Regions from separate parts of the Azospirillum sp. Sh1 genome, predicted to be linked through region 3. Evidence: predicted binding sites of a transcription regulator. Region 3 holds the regulator's gene; each other region holds the start of a gene.

Region 1 (5,303 bases), on a different contig from region 3:
ACAACGCCACCCTGCCGGGGCTGGTGCCGGCGCGGCTGCTCGGCCGCGTGTCGGGCTGGGGCTGGGGCATCGGCTATTTCGGCGGGCTGGCCTGCCTGGTCCTGGCCCTGGTCGGCTTCGTCAAGGCACCGGCCCCGCTGTTCGGCCTGTTCGGGATGGAGTGGGCCGACTGGGGACCGCAGGCCAATGTCCGCGCCACCGTCCTGCTGGCCGCCGCCTGGTACGGGCTGTTCGCGCTGCCCTATTTCCTCTGGGTGCCCGACGAGCCGTCCACCGGCCACGGCCTGATCCGGGCGGCGCGCGAGGGGGTGGCGACGCTGGCCGCCACGCTGCGTCAGGTCCGGCGTTACCGCGAGGTGGCGCGCTTTCTGGTCGCCAGCGCCTTCTACCGCGACGGCATCAACACCATCACCGCCTTCGGCGGCATCTTCGCCGCCGGCACCTTCGGCATGAGCTTCGAGGAGATCCTGGTCTTCGCCATCGCGCTCAACGTGGTGGCGGGGGCGGGAGCCATCGGCTTCGCCTGGATGGACGACCGGGCGGGGGCCAAGCCGGTGATCCTGATCGCGCTGGCGGGCATGGCGCTGTGCGGCCTGCCGCTGCTGCTGGCGACCGAGCGGCTGTGGTTCTGGATCTTCGCGCTGGGACTCGGGCTGTTCTTCGGACCGGCGCAGGCGGCCGGGCGGTCGATGATGGCGCGGCTGGCGCCGCCCGGCATGGCGGGCGAGATGTTCGGGCTCTACGGCCTGACCGGCCGCTTCGTCGGCTTCTTCGGGCCGCTGCTGTTCGGGCTGGCGACCCAGGCTTTCGACAGCCAGCGCGCCGGCATGGCGACGGTTCTGGCTTTCTTCGTCATCGGCTTCGGGCTTATGCTGGCCGTTCGCGAACCGGCCCGTTAGAAAAAGGGCCGCGTCAAAGCGCCGCACGTGAGACCATTCGAGGGCAGAGCTGTTACCTTCGTTTTTGCTGCGACGCACAAATGTCGAAGCCGAGGGGCACGGACCATGCTGCACATCAAAGACATCGAAGCCTTCGCCCGCATCAACGAAGCGCTGAACGACGATTCGGCCGAGGCCGATCAGGCCGGCCACGACACCGCCGCGGCGGGTCCTGCCCATCCCGCGCTGGTGATGGCGATGCTGGCGACCGGCCGCCTTCCCCTGTCGGCCCTGTCCAACTCCGCCGCCACCGCCACGCCGAAGGACGCCGACCCGCTGGCGCCCTGGGACAGGATGTTCCGCCGCTCCTGACGGTTCACAGCAGCGACAACTGGTCCCCCACGGCCGGCGGCACCCGGAAGCGGCTGCAGTCGAGCTGCCAGCTCCGGCCGCCCAGCCCATGCTTGCGGCAGGCCAGCTTGAAGCGATGGCGCAGCAACTCGGCGTAAGGGCCGGTGCCCTTCATCCGCGTTCCGAATCCGGAGCGGTAGAGCGCGCCGTCGCGGCTCTGCCGCATCAGGCTCAGCACGCGGTCGGCGCGGTTGGGGACGTGGACGCGCAGCCATTCCTCGAACAGCCCGGCGATCTCCAGCGGCAGGCGCAGCAGGATATAGTTGGCGGCGGTCGCCCCGGCACCGGCCGCCGCCTCCAGGATCGCCTCCAGTTCATGGTCGTTCAGGGCGGGGATCATCGGGCTGGCGAGCACCGCCACCGGCACGCCGGCTTGCGTCAAGCTGCGGATCGCCTCCAGCCGGCGCGGCGGCGTGCTGGCCCGCGGTTCCATCACGCGGGCGAGGTCGCGGTCCAGTGTGGTGACGGAGATCGCCACCGACGCCAACCCTTGTGCGGCCATCGGCGCCAGGATGTCGAGGTCGCGCAGCACCAGCGCCGATTTGGTGATGATGCTGACCGGCTGGTGGAAGTCGCGGCAGACCTCCAGCACCCGCCGGGTGATGCCCTCCGTCCGCTCGACCGGCTGGTAGGGATCGGTGTTGGCCCCCAGCGCCAGCGGCTGGCAGTCATAGGATTTCGCCCGCAGCTCCTTCGCCAGCAGTTCCGCCGCGTTGCGCTTGGCGAACAGCTTCGTCTCGAAATCCAGTCCGGGCGACAACCCCAGATAGGCATGGGTCGGCCGGGCGAAGCAGTAGATGCAGGCGTGCTCGCACCCCTGGTACGGGTTCACCGACCGGTCGAAGGGGATGTCGGGCGACTGGTTGCTGGTGATGATCGACCTGGCCGACGCCGGGGCGACGGTGGTGCGGACGGGATCGGACAGCGCCTCGTTCCCGCCCTCCGCATAGCCGGTCCAGCCATCGTCGGTCAGGACGCGGGTCTCGCGCTCGAACCGCCCGGTGGCGTTGCTGACCGCCCCGCGGCCCTTGATCGGGGATCGCCGTATCTCGTCCATGCCCGCAGCTTAGCCGTGGCGGAGTGGAACGTAAAGCGAACAACAGGGGGATGCGGCCCGGTGTTCGATCACCCTACCCAACAAACATAAAGATATCTTTATGCTTGCATGGTTCCGATGCCGCTGATACACCCTAGGCAAATTACAGCGGCAAGGCCGGGGATTCGATCCGGCCGGCCCGGATCATCACTGCCCGAACCATCACCGCCCACCAGGAGTCATCCCTCATGGCCGCCGAATTCACGGACTACAAGGTCAAGGACATCAGCCTCGCGAACTGGGGCCGCAAGGAGATCACCATCGCCGAGACCGAGATGCCGGGCCTGATGGCCCTGCGTTCGGAATTCGGCGACTCCAAGCCGCTGGCCGGTGCCCGCATCGTCGGCTGCCTGCACATGACCATCCAGACCGCCGTGCTGATCGAGACGCTGACCGCGCTCGGCGCCACCGTGCGCTGGTCCTCCTGCAACATCTTCTCGACCCAGGACCAGGCCGCCGCCGCCATCGCCGCCGCCGGCATCCCGGTCTTCGCCTGGAAGGGCGAGACGGAGGAGGAGTTCTGGTGGTGCATCGAGCAGACGCTGCGCGGCCCGGATGGCTGGACCCCGAACATGATCCTGGACGATGGCGGCGACGTCACCCAGATCATGCACGACAAGTATCCGGAGATGCTGAAGGACGTTCGCGGCCTGTCGGAAGAGACCACCACCGGCGTCCATCGTCTCTATGAGATGATGAAGAAGGGCACGCTGAAGGTTCCGGCCATCAACGTGAACGACAGCGTCACCAAGTCGAAGTTCGACAACCTCTACGGCTGCCGCGAGTCGCTGGTCGACGGCATCAAGCGCGCCACCGACGTCATGGTCGCCGGCAAGGTCGCCGTGGTCGCCGGCTATGGCGACGTGGGCAAGGGCTCGGCCGCCAGCTTGCGCTCGCAGGGCGCCCGCGTCCTGGTGACGGAGATCGACCCGATCAACGCGCTGCAGGCCGCCATGGAAGGCTATCAGGTCGTGACGATGGACGATGCCGCTCCGCAGGGCGACATCTTCGTGACCGCGACGGGCAACGTCGACGTCATCACGCTCGACCACATGCGGGCCATGAAGGACCGCGCCATCGTCTGCAACATCGGCCACTTCGACAGCGAGATCCAGATCGAGGCTCTCCGCAACTACAAGTGGGAAGAGGTCAAGCCGCAGGTCGACGAGGTCGTCTTCCCCGACGGCAAGCGCCTGATCGTCCTGGCCCAGGGCCGTCTGGTCAATCTGGGCTGCGCCACCGGCCACCCCAGCTTCGTGATGAGCGCCAGCTTCACCAACCAGGTGCTGGCCCAGATCGAGCTGTGGACCAACGCCGCCAACTACGAGAACAAGGTCTACGTCCTGCCCAAGCACCTGGACGAGAAGGTGGCCCGCCTGCATCTGGACAAGATCGGCGCCAAGCTGACCGTCCTCAGCGACAAGCAGGCCGAATACATCGGCGTCAACGCCGCCGGCCCGTACAAGCCGGACCACTACCGCTACTAAGCGGCTGATGGGTTGAAAAAGAAGGGCCGTCCCGTCGGGGCGGCCCTTTTACTTTGCGGCACCGGAATTGTCCTCTGCCGATGGCGGCAGAGGGAGGTCAGAGCGGCAGCGTCACCGTCGCACGCAACCCGCCCTCGCCGCGGTTCGTCAGGGTCACGTCGCCGCCGTGGCCGCGGATGATGCTGCGGGCGGTGGACAGGCCCAGGCCGACACCGCCGGTATCGCGGGAGCGGGAGCGCTCCAGGCGATAGAAGGGGGCGAAGACCTTCTCGAACTCCGCCTCCGGGATGCCGGGGCCGTCGTCGTCGATGTGGATCAGGGCATTGGGAGCGTTGGCGGCGTTGGTGCCGTCGGCGCCGGTCTCCAGCCGGACGGTGAAGCCGCCGCCATACTTGATGGCGTTGTCCATCAGGTTGGCCAGCGCCCGGCGCAGCGCCACCGGACGGCCTTCGGCGACCACATGGGCAGGGCCGTCGTAGAGGGCGCGGTGGCCGGCATCGACGCGGTCGTCGCACAGGCTCTGCAGCAGGTCGGCGAGGTCGAAGCGGCCGCGCGGCTCGCGCTGGGCGTCGTCGCGGGCGAAGGCGAGCGTGGCGGAGATCATCGCCTCCATCTCGTCCAGGTCGGCCAGCATCCGCCGCTGCATCTCCGGATCGTCGACCAGCTCGGCGCGCAGGCGCAGGCGGGTGATCGGTGTGCGCAGGTCGTGGCTGATCGCCGCCAGCATCTGGGTGCGGTCGGCGACGAAACGGGCGAGCCGCGCCTGCATCCGGTTGAAGGCGCGGGTGGCGGCGCGCAGCTCCCGCGGGCCTTCCTCGGTCAGCGGATCGGCCTGACCGTCGACGCTGAGCCGTTCGGCGGCGGCGGCGAAGCCGGCGAGCGGCGCGGTCACCCGGCGGGCGGCCAGCAGCGACACCAGCAGGATCACCGCGACGATCGCCCCCATCCACAACAGGAAGCGGACGATGCCGAAGGGACCGGCCAGCGGATCGCCGCCGGTGAAGCTGAGCCACGACCCGTCGCCGAGCCGCACCGACAGCCGGACATGCGGCCCCCAGCGCCGCGGCTCGTCGCCGCCCATGAAGGGCGGGTGCGGGTGGTCGTCGCCCCTGACATCTCCACGGGGCGGGCGCTGGACCTCGACCAGGATGTTGCGGTCGGCGGTGTCGAGGGAGTCGCTCAGCCGGCGTTTCAGCCCTTCGAACCGGCCGCTGGAAATGGCGTCGGGCGCCAGCGGCGGCGGGCGGTCGGGACGCCATTCGACGCGCAGGACCGGGTCGTCGATGGCGCGCACCACCCGCTCGCGACCCGGCGGCGGGGTGCTTTCCACCAGCTGGACGATGGCGGTGATGCGCTGGATCAGCACGTTCGGCCCGTGGATCGGCGGCCCTTCGCTGCGGTCGGTCAGATAGACCAGCGCGCTGATCGCCT
Region 2 (5,303 bases), on a different contig from region 3:
GGCGCCGGAGCCGGAGCCTGCACCGCCGACGGGGCGGCCTTGGTCTCTTCCGAGGCGGGGGCGGCGTTGGCCGGAGCGGCGGCGGCCGGGGCGTTGCCGCCCTTGGACAGCGCGCTCTCGTCCTCGCCCTCTTCCAGCAGGATGGCGATGGGGGTGTTCACCGCGACATTGTCGGTGCCTTCCGGCACCAGGATCTTGCCGACGCGGCCTTCATCGACCGCTTCGACTTCCATGGTGGCCTTGTCGGTCTCGATCTCGGCGAGAACGTCGCCGGACTTAACCGTGTCGCCTTCCTTCTTGACCCATTTCGCCAGCTTGCCCTCGGTCATGGTGGGCGACAGGGCCGGCATCAGCACTTCGATCGGCATTCCTCAACCTCCGGCGGCGCGGGGAACCGGCTGATTCTCCCCATATCGGGGGCAACCCGTCCCTCTGGCGCCGCTCCTGCTTATCGTTGACGTCAGGACCAGACGGTGGATCGACGGTCAGCTCTCGACCAGGATGTCGGTCCACAGCTCCGACGGATCGGGCTCGGGGCTCTGCTGCGCGAACTCGGCCGATTCGGTGACGATCGCCTTCACCGCGCGATCGATCTCCTTCAGCTTGTCCTCGTCGGTATGGCCGCCGGCCAGCAGCTTCGACTTCAGCTGGTCGATGGGATCGGACTCCGACCGCATCTTCTCGACCTCCTCCTTCGTCCGGTACTTGGCCGGATCGGACATGGAGTGGCCGCGGTAGCGGTAGGTCTTCATCTCGAGGATGACCGGGCCGTTGCCTTCGCGGATGTAGTTCACCCACTGGTCGGCAGCGGCCTTCACCTCGAGCACGTCCATCCCGTTGACCTGATAGCCGGGGATGCCGTACGCGGCGCCGCGCTGATGCAGTTCGCCGGCCGAGGCGCGCTCCTGCGAGGTGCCCATGGCGTACTTGTTGTTCTCGATGACGAACAGCACCGGCAGCTTCCAGAGCGCCGCCATGTTGAAGCTCTCGTACACCTGGCCCTGGTTGATCGCGCCGTCGCCGCAATAGACCGCGGACACGCCGCCGTCGTTGAGGTACTTGTGCGCGAAGGCCAGACCGGTGCCGAGCGGAACCTGGCCGCCGACGATGCCGTGGCCGCCGTAGAAGTTCTTCTCGCGGCTGAACATGTGCATCGAGCCGCCCTTGCCCTTGGAGTAGCCCCCAATGCGGCCGGTCAGCTCGGCCATCACGCCCTTGGCTTCCATGCCGCAGGCCAGCATGTGGCCGTGGTCACGGTAACTGGTGATGACGTCATCGCCCTCTTTCAGGGCGGCCTGCACGCCGACCACGACGGCTTCCTGGCCGATGTAGAGATGGCAGAAGCCGCCGATCAGGCCCATGCCGTACAGCTGGCCCGCCTTCTCTTCGAAGCGGCGGATCAGCAGCATTTCGCGATAGTAATGAAGAAGCTCTTCGGACGAGACGGCTTGAGCGGGCGCGGTGTCGGTCTGCGCCTTGGTGGAACGGCGTCGGGACGCGGCCATGATTCCTCCCCAGGGTTCAAGCGGCAAAGGTCTTTTTCAACACCCCTTGCCGCCGCGCGTTGCGGGCGTGCGAGAGCCCGCACCGGAAGCGAATATGGCGCGCACACTACACGAGCTTCTGGGTCTGCGCAAACGTCTGTTTTTGCAGCGCTATTTTAGATTAACCGCGATTCGGTTAATCGGCTGATATCCCCTTACTTCTGCGTGGAGGCACCCTCGGGATCAGCCAGCTTGGGCAGCTTGACGATGACGTCGCGCGGGTTGGCGAAATTCAGCATCAGCCGCGCCCGCTCCTCCAGCATGTCGCGGTCGAGACCGTCGCCACGCAGCAGCTGGGCGCGCCGTTCCATATCCTCCCGCTCGGTGCGGAGCTGGTTGAGGACCCCTTCGGCCTGGGCGATTTCCCCCTGGATCTGCTTCATCGCCACCAGTCCGCGATCGCCATGGATCGCGTAGTAGGCGAAATAAGCCACCACGCAGGCGCACAGCGCCGGCATGATTGCTTGGCGGATCGCGCTTTTGGCGGCGCGGGCGAGCGTATCGGTGAGGTCGGCGATCATCGTCATGGTGGCACGATGGAATCACAGCGCCTTTCCACCGGTCAAACGAAAAAGATGGAACAGCCAAGTCGCAAAAGCTTCGTGATCTTTGCGCAACCCAGTAATGGGTATTCGTCGCGGCCAAGCCACAAGTCGAAAGGATGTTCCGGTAAAGTTCTCGTCGGTAATCGGACATCCGACCGGGCGACGCACCCGCTCATCGGTACAGCCAGCCACCCGGCATAGAGCGAAGGTGCATGGAATGAAACCGGCGGTGGCGTGTTTGGACCCACACGGCGCCGCCTGGCCAAAGCCGCGAGTCCCTTGCGGGTTCGCACAGGCGATTCCGCCAATGGCGCCGCCCACTGGCTGAGGAGCGATACCCCATGCGCAGCAAGTTCCTGATCGTGGCCCTGCCCGCCCTGCTTCTGGGTCTGGCGGCTTGCGACGACCAAAACGCCCAGAACTCCAATGCGGCGAACCAGACCAGCCCGACCACCAGCAGCGGGTCGAGCAGCGGGTCCACCACCGTTCCGCCGCCCTCGACCGGCGTTCCGGTGCAAGGCGGCACCTCCGGCAATTCGATGAACGAGACCAGCGGGGCCACCCGCACCGTGCCGGGCGGCTCGACCGCCGGTGGTTCGGCCGGCGGCGGCGCCAGCACCGGCGGCTCCCCCGCCCCGTCGGGCACCCAGTAAGGACGAAAGCCGATAAGGCGGGTGGTGGACGGTCACACGTCCACCACCCGCCTCCGCCGGTCCGATGCCTCGCCGCTGCTGTCCGGCTCGAAAGCGATGCCCTTGACCAGCGCCACCACCGGGCGGCCGGGCGCCAGTTCCAGTTCGCGCACGGCCGCCCGCGTGATGCGTGCGATCAGGAACGCCCCGCCAACGGCCAGCCGCACATCGGCCGACGACGGCCCGGCCTCCGCCACTTCCGTGACCGTCGCCGCAAGCGCGTTGCGCAGGCTGACGCCGCTCGGCGGCTGCAAAGCGATGATGACGTCGCGGGCGTGGATGTGCAGCCGCACCGCCGCGCCTGGCGGGCGGTCGATCTGCGGCACCGTCAGCCGCCCGCCGTCGAAAGCCAACACGGACAGCCCGTCCTCCGGAACGTGACGCTCGACCGTCAGGTCCAGCACCGCGCCGGCATCCTGCGCGCCGGTCACCGCCGACAAATCCAGCCGGCCCATCACCGTGCCGACCGGCCCGGCCGCGCGCACCCTGCCCTCCGCGATCAGCACCATCGTGGTGGCGAGCCGCACCACCTCGTCCAGCGCGTGGCTGACCAGGACGATGGGAATGTTCATCTCGTCGCGCAGCCGCTCGATATACGGCATGATCTCCGCCTTGCGCGCGGTGTCGAGCGATGCCATCGGCTCGTCCATCAGCAGCAGGCGCGGCTGTGCCAACAGGGCGCGGCCGAAGGCGACCCGCTGTTTCTCGCCGCCGGACAGGCCGCGCGGCCGGCGGTCCAGCAGATGGCCAAGCCCCAGCAGGTCCACCACCGGTTCGAAAGCGATCCGCCGCTCCCCGGCGGGCACGCGGCGCAGCCCGTATTCCAGGTTGCTGCGCACGGTCATGTGCGGGAACAGCCGCGACTCCTGGAAGACATAGCCGATGCGCCGCTTCTCCACCGGCACGTCGATGCGCCGGGCGCTGTCGAAGAACACAGTGTCGCCGATGCGGATGTGCCCGGCATCGGGCCGCCTCAGCCCGGCGATCGCGTTGATGACCGACGTCTTGCCGGAGCCGGAGCGGCCGAACAGCGCCGTGACCCCGCGTTCCTCTGCGGTGAAGGCGATGTCGAGCGTGAAGGCGCCCAGTGTCTGGCGGATGTGCAGGTCCAGCATGGTCAGACCTGCCCGATCAGGCGGCGAACCCGGTTCGCCAGAAACTCCGACAGCATCAGCGCCATCAGCGCCACGCCGAACGAGATCGCCGCCAGCCGCGCCGCCACCGCGTCGCCGCCCGGTTCCTGCGTCGCGGCATAGATCGCCAGTGGCAGGGTCTGCGTCTTTCCAGGGATGTTGGACACGAAGGTGATGACCGCACCGAATTCGCCCATCGCGGCGGCGAAGGCGACGATGGCGCCGGACAGCAGGCCCGGCGCCATCAGCGGCAGCAGGATGGTGAAGAAGCGGTCGACCGGCCCGGCGCCCAATGTGCGCGCCGCCGCCTCCAGCCCGCCGTCGATGGCCTCCACCGACAGGCGGATCGCCCGCACCATCAGCGGAAAGGAGGTCACCGCCACCGCCAGCGACGCCCCTTCCGCCGTGAAGATCAGCTTAATGCCGAAGGTCTGGTAGAGCCAGCCGCCGACCACCCCCTTGGTTCCCATGGTCACCAGCAGGATGTAGCCGGTGACCACGGGCGGCAGGACCAGCGGCAGATGGACCAGCCCATCGACCAGCGTCTTGCCCGGAAAGGAATAACGGCCGAGCACCCAGGCGGCGAGCACGGCCACCGGCAATCCCAACGCGATGGCGACGCCCGCGACACGCAGGCTCAGCAGCAACGCGGTGGTTTCCATCGGCGTCAGGAGTTCCATGCGGCAGAGCTTACGGTGCCTTGGGTGCCGGAACGAAGCCGAATTCCTTCCAAACCGCCATGCCGTCCGGCGATTTCATGTAATCGAGGAGGGCAACGGCCGCCGGACTCTTCGACGACGCCACCAAAGCCGCCGGATAGGTGATCGCCGGATAGCTGTCTTGCGGGAAGGTCGCGGCGACCTCCACCCCCGGATCGACGGCGGCGTCGGTGCGATAGACGATGCCCAGCGGCACCTCACCCCGGCTGACCAGCACCAGAGCGGCGCGCACGCTGTCGGCCCGCGCCAGCTTCGGTTCGACCGCCGTCCATTGGCCCAGCGACTCCAGCGCCGCCTTGGCGTACTTCCCGACCGGAACGTTCGACGGGTCGCCGGTGGCGAGCCGCCCGTCGCCCAGCTGGTCCGCCAGCTTGCCGCCCTTGGACAGATCCGGCTTCAGGGGCGAGCCCTTCGGCACCACCACCACCAGTTCGTTGCCCAGCAAATTCACCCGGCTGTCGGTCTTGATGAGATCGCGCTTCTGCAGATAGTCCATCCAGTCGAGATCGGCCGAGATGAAGATGTCGGCCGGGGCACCATTCTCGATCTGCTTGGCCAGCGCCGACGAGGCGGCAAACGACGAAGTCACGGTGGCCCCGGTCTTCGCCTTGAACTGCGCCGCCAGCTTTTCGACCGCGTTCTTGGTCGAAGCCGCCGCTAGAACCAGCAC
Region 3 (5,303 bases):
CTGCTGAAAACGCCGCTGCTGGGCGTCAACAACCGCAACCTCAAGACGCTGGCCGTCGACATCGCGACGACGGAGGAACTGGCGGCCAACGTGCCGGCCGACCGCATGCTGGTGGCGGAAAGCGGCCTCTACACACCCGCCGATCTGGCCCGGATGGCGAAGGTCGGGGCGCGCTGCTTCCTGGTCGGCGAATCGCTGATGCGGCAGGCCGACGTGACCGCCGCCACCCGCGCCCTGCTGGCCCCGGTGTGATGCCATGACCAATGTGATGATCGCCGCGGAAAGCCCGCGCCAGGATGCGGTGATCGCTCTGGTCGCCGCGCTCGACCGCTATCTTCTGGACCTCTATCCGGCGGACACCTGCCACCTGCTGGACATCGACTCCCTGGAGGCGCCGGACGTCCGCTTCTTCGTCGCCCGCAAGGACGGCGTTCCGGTCGGCTGCGCCGCCCTGCGGGTCGATCCCGCCGGCTATGGCGAAGTGAAGCGCATGTATGTCGATGCCGCTGCCCGCGGCCACCGCATCGGCGACCGTCTGCTCGCCCGGCTGGAGGAGCAGGCGCGGGATGAGGGGCTGACCGCCCTGCTGCTCGAATCGGGCATCCACCAGCACGAGGCGCTGGCGCTCTACCGCAAGGCCGGATTCACCGACCGCGGCCCTTACGCCTGCTATGCGGACAACGGCGTCAGCGTCTTCATGGAAAAGCCCTTGCTGGAGACCGTCCGATGACCGGCTTCACCCACTTCGACGCCGAAGGCAAGGCGGTGATGGTCGACGTCTCCGACAAGGCGGAGACCGAACGCACCGCCACCGCCGCAGCCAGTGTGCTGATGCTGCCGGAAACCCTGGCGCTCATCATGCAGGGCGGGGTGAAGAAGGGCGACGTTCTGTCGGTCGCCCGGCTGGCCGGCATCATGGGGGCCAAGCGCACGCCGGACCTGATCCCGCTGTGCCACCCGCTGATGCTGACCTCGGTCAAGGTCGACCTGTCCTGCGACCCCGCGCGCAATGCCGTGGACGTGACCGCGACCTGCAAGCTTAAGGGCCAGACCGGCGTGGAGATGGAGGCGCTGACCGCGGTCACCGTCGCCGCCCTGACCGTCTACGACATGTGCAAGGCGGTGGACCGCGGCATGACCATCACCGACGTCCGCCTTCTGCACAAAGCCGGCGGCAAGAGCGGCGAATGGGGTGCCGCCGCCCCGAACGCTGGAGCATGAGCCGATGATCTCCGTCGCCGAGGCGCGCGCCCGCATCCTGTCGGCCTTCGCCCCTCTGCCGGCGGAGACCGTTGCCCTGCCCGACGCGCTCGGCCGCGTGCTGGCCGAACCGGTGGTCGCGCGGCTGACCCAGCCGCCCTTCCATGCCGCCGCGATGGATGGCTGGGCCGTGCGCGCCGCCGACATCGCCGCCGCGACCGCCGAGGCTCCCATCCCGCTGCGCCGCATCGGCGAATCCGCCGCCGGCCATGCCTACACCGGCAGCGTCGGCCCGGGCGAGGCGGTGCGCATCTTCACCGGCGCGCCCCTTCCCGACGGTGCCGACGCCGTGGTGATGCAGGAGGATTGCAGCGCCGACGACACCATCGTCCGCATCGGCCGCGCCGTGGTTGCCGGCCGCTTCGTCCGCGAAGCCGGCTTCGATTTCATCCTGGGCCAGGAACTTCTGCCGAAGGGCCGGCGCCTGACCGCCCGCGACATCGCGCTGGCCGCCGGCGGCAACGTGCCCTGGTTGTCGGTCCACCGCCGGCCGCGCATCGCCATTCTCGCCACCGGCGACGAGATCGCCCTGCCCGGCGATCCGCTGGGTCCGAGCCAGATCGTCAGCACCAACGCGCTCGGCCTTTGCGCCCTGGTGACCGCCCAAGGCGGCCTCGCCCACAATCTGGGGGTCGCCAAGGATACCCCGGAGAGCGTGGCGGCGCTGGCGAAGGGGGCCGCCGGCTGCGACCTGCTGGTCACCACCGGCGGGGCCGCCCATGGCGATTACGACCTCGTGCGCGACGTGCTGGCCGAACGCGGCGTGGCCCTGGAGGTGCAGACTGTGGCAATGCGACCGGGCAAGGCGCTGATGTTCGGCCGCGCCGGGTCGGTGCCTCTGCTGGGCCTGCCCGGCAACCCGGTGTCCACCGGTGTCACCGCCGTCCTGTTCCTGCGCCCGATCCTGCGCCTGTTGCAGGGGCTGCCGCCCGAGGACGACCGCTTGCCGCTGCGCGCCCGCCTGACCACCGCGCTGAAGGCCAACGACCGGCGCGAAGAGTATCTGCGCGCGACGCTCGCCACCAGCCCGGACGGCGCCCTGACCGTCACCCCCTTCGCCCGGCAGGACAGCGCCATCACCACCCTCTACGCCCAGGCCGATTGCCTGATCCCCCGCCCGCCCAACGCCGACCCGGAACCGGCCGGCGCCATGGTGACGGTGCTTCCCCTGACCGATGGAGCGCTCAGCATCTAGACTTGGCGACAGGCCCCCGAACGGCGGATTGAACAGTTGAACAACACCGCGAAGACTGTTTCACGGCGTTCCAAATGTTCCGTTCAAGTTCTAAAAGAAGCCGACGGGGGGCTTGACGCGCGGCAGGAACCAAACTAGAACATGGAGGCAACGTTTGGTTTTTGTTCCATCTTCAGTCTGGCGACGGCCGGGAGGCATCCATGCTCACGCGCAAGCAGCACGAATTGCTGCTGTTCATCCACGAACGGCTCGGCCAGGGCGGTGTCTCGCCGTCGTTCGACGAGATGAAGGACGCCCTGGGGCTGAAGTCCAAGTCGGGCATCCACCGCCTCATCACCGGGCTTGAAGAGCGCGGCTTCATCCGCCGCCTGCCCCACCGCGCCCGCGCGCTGGAGGTTCTCCGCCTGCCGGAAGGCCTGGACGCCGCCCGCAGCCGCAGCGCCGCGCCCAAGCCGAAGTTCCAGCCCAACGTCATCAAGGGCGATTTCGCCTTCGCCAGCCGCGACACCACGCCTCCCGCCGCGACGCCCGCCGCCGCCAACGAGACCGTTCAGCTTCCGCTCTACGGCCGCATCGCCGCCGGCACGCCGATCGAAGCTCTGCGCGACAACAGCGCCTTCGTCGACATCCCCGCCTCGATGCTGACCGCCGGCGACCATTATGCGCTGGAGGTTTCCGGCGACTCGATGATCGAGGCCGGCATCCTCGACCATGACACCATCATCATCCAGCGTTGCGACGCGGCGGAGAACGGCACCATCGTCGTCGCCCTGGTCGATGAAGGCGAGGTGACGTTGAAGCGCCTGCGCCGCAAGGGCAATACGGTTGCCCTGGAACCCGCCAACGCCGCCTACGAAACCCGCATCTTCGGCGCCGACCGCGTCCGCGTGCAGGGCAAGCTGGTCGGTCTGGTCCGCAAGTACTGAGGCCCTGTTGCCCCCTCCCCAACCCTCCCCCACCTTTGGTGGGAGAGGGAGTGAGCGGCAGAGCAGCGGAGTTCCCTCTCCCGCGAAGCGGGGGAGGGATAGGGAGGGGCAACAGCATCTCTCACCTCCCCCCGGTCCAAGGCCGGTCTCCCCTAAGCCCCCGCACGGTCTCCACCTTTATCCCTTCGGCCGTCACCGTCAGCGTATGCGCCCCTTCATGCCGCAGCGCCCATCGGTCGACGACCACGCCAGCCCGGCATCCCCGGGCCACCGCCGCCGTCACCACCGCATCCGCCGCTCCACAATCCTCGTCCAGCGAGTCCGGCAGCCGTGGCAACGCCAGCGTCTTCCCCCGTAGCCGGTACAGACACCCGAGAGCATCGCAACTCAGCGACCGCTCACCCTCGCTCCATCGCCCCGCCGCCGGCCAGGGATCCGCTGCCGTCCGCTCCCCGTCGCGTTCCCTCCAGGTCTCGGTCACCCGCCCGCCTCCCTTGCCCGAGGCACTGAGCCGCCCGTCCGGCAGCCTCACCGCCACCACCGTCCCGTCCCCCGCCACCAGCACATCCGGCCGTTCCACCAGCATCGGCGAGGCCAACCCCGCCAGGATCGGCAGCATCCCCAACCAGCGCCACCGCCGCCTCCATACACACAGCCACAGTCCGCCCGCCACCAGCGCCGCGAATCCCTCCGCCGGCATCGCCGGCACCGTCAGCGAGGCCCAGGGCAACCGGCCGAAGAACGCCGCGGTCCAGATCACCGCCCGATCGCCCCAGTTCATGGCGATCAACGCCGGCGCCTCCAGCCCGAAGGGCAGCAGCGCATAGGCGATCAGGCTCCACGGCATGACCCAGAAGGATGTGATGGGAATCGCGATCAGATTCGACAGCACGCCATAGAAGGCGATCTGCTGAAAGTGGAAGAGCGAGAAGGGCAAGGTCGCCAGCGTCGCCACCACGCTGGTCAGCAGGATCCCGCCGACATAGAACAGCCCGCGCCCAAGCCACCCCGCGTCGCGCCGCCACTCCGCCAGCCTGACACTGCCGCGCTCGAACGCCGCGATCAGCGCCACCACCGCCGCGAACGACATCTGGAAGCTCGGCCCCAGCATTCCCTCCGGGTCCATGGCGATGGTGACCAGACCGGCGAAGGCGACCAGCCGCATGCTCAGCGGATGGCGATCCAGCATGATCGCGCCCATCACCATGCCGGTCATCAGCACCGACCGCACCGTCGGCAACGGCGCCCCGACCAGCAACGTATAGGCCAGCGCCGACACGATCCCGAACAGCGCCGCGATCTTCTTGATCGGCCATCGCAGCGCGATATAGGGGACCGACGCCAGCAGCGCCCGCACCACATAGAACAGGATGCCCGCCGCGATGCCGACATGCAGGCCGGAAATCGACAGAAGATGCGCCAGCCCGCTGTTGCGGAAATCGTCCAGCGTCGCCTCCGGAATGCCGAACTCCTCGCCATTCAGCAGTGCGGTGGTGACGCTCGCCTCCACCGGGTCGCCGATCGCCGCCGCGACACGCTCCGCAATGGCTCCCCGCGCCCGTTCGAAGGCGATGGCGACAGTGTTCCAGCCCGTCACCGGCGGTGCCTCCACCTGCTCTACCGCCCCCGTGGCGAAGCCGGTTCCACCCAGCCCCATGAACCAGGCCCGTCGCTGGAAGTCGAAGGCTCCGGGTTCGGCCGGCGCCTGCGGCGGCAACAGCGTCGCCCGCAGCCGAACCACCGATCCCGGGACGGGCGCGGGATTGCGGTCGGACAGGCGGATTCTCAAGGCGGCCGGCGTCTGCTCCAGTGCCAGTCTGCTGACCGTCGCCTCGCGCAATGTGATCCGCACGGCACCCGGCCGCCGCTCCACCGCCATCACCCGGCCGGTGACGGTGGCGCCAGCGATGCTTCGGGCCAGG

Evidence for each region. The regulator LexA, encoded in region 3, represses DNA repair genes until DNA is damaged. The targets are predictions, from matches to a motif close to ATGTTCTANTTTGGTTC.
Region 1: the regulator LexA is predicted to act here: its motif matches at 2,373-2,389, upstream of FZ029_RS09720 (PA0069 family radical SAM protein).
Region 2: the regulator LexA is predicted to act here: its motif matches at 2,206-2,222, upstream of FZ029_RS12925 (septum formation initiator family protein).

Annotation. Positions count from the first base shown of each region.
Region 1 covers NZ_VTTK01000007.1:132,105-137,407, forward strand. Annotated here, with positions in the region: gene FZ029_RS09710 (MFS transporter) at 1-899, shown strand, start outside; gene FZ029_RS09715 (hypothetical protein) at 1,005-1,250, shown strand; gene FZ029_RS09720 (PA0069 family radical SAM protein) at 1,255-2,346, opposite strand; gene ahcY (adenosylhomocysteinase) at 2,574-3,872, shown strand; gene FZ029_RS09730 (ATP-binding protein) at 3,970-5,303, opposite strand, start outside.
Region 2 covers NZ_VTTK01000010.1:131,162-136,464, forward strand. Annotated here, with positions in the region: gene FZ029_RS12915 (pyruvate dehydrogenase complex E1 component subunit beta) at 1-368, opposite strand, end outside; gene pdhA (pyruvate dehydrogenase (acetyl-transferring) E1 component subunit alpha) at 486-1,505, opposite strand; gene FZ029_RS12925 (septum formation initiator family protein) at 1,700-2,071, opposite strand; gene FZ029_RS12930 (hypothetical protein) at 2,431-2,742, shown strand; gene modC (molybdenum ABC transporter ATP-binding protein) at 2,775-3,896, opposite strand; gene modB (molybdate ABC transporter permease subunit) at 3,899-4,594, opposite strand; gene modA (molybdate ABC transporter substrate-binding protein) at 4,605-5,303, opposite strand, start outside.
Region 3 covers NZ_VTTK01000014.1:100,366-105,668, reverse strand. Annotated here, with positions in the region: gene trpC (indole-3-glycerol phosphate synthase TrpC) at 1-252, shown strand, start outside; gene FZ029_RS16300 (GNAT family N-acetyltransferase) at 257-730, shown strand; gene moaC (cyclic pyranopterin monophosphate synthase MoaC) at 727-1,221, shown strand; gene glp (gephyrin-like molybdotransferase Glp) at 1,226-2,455, shown strand; gene lexA (transcriptional repressor LexA) at 2,656-3,381, shown strand; gene FZ029_RS16280 (ComEC/Rec2 family competence protein) at 3,503-5,303, opposite strand, start outside.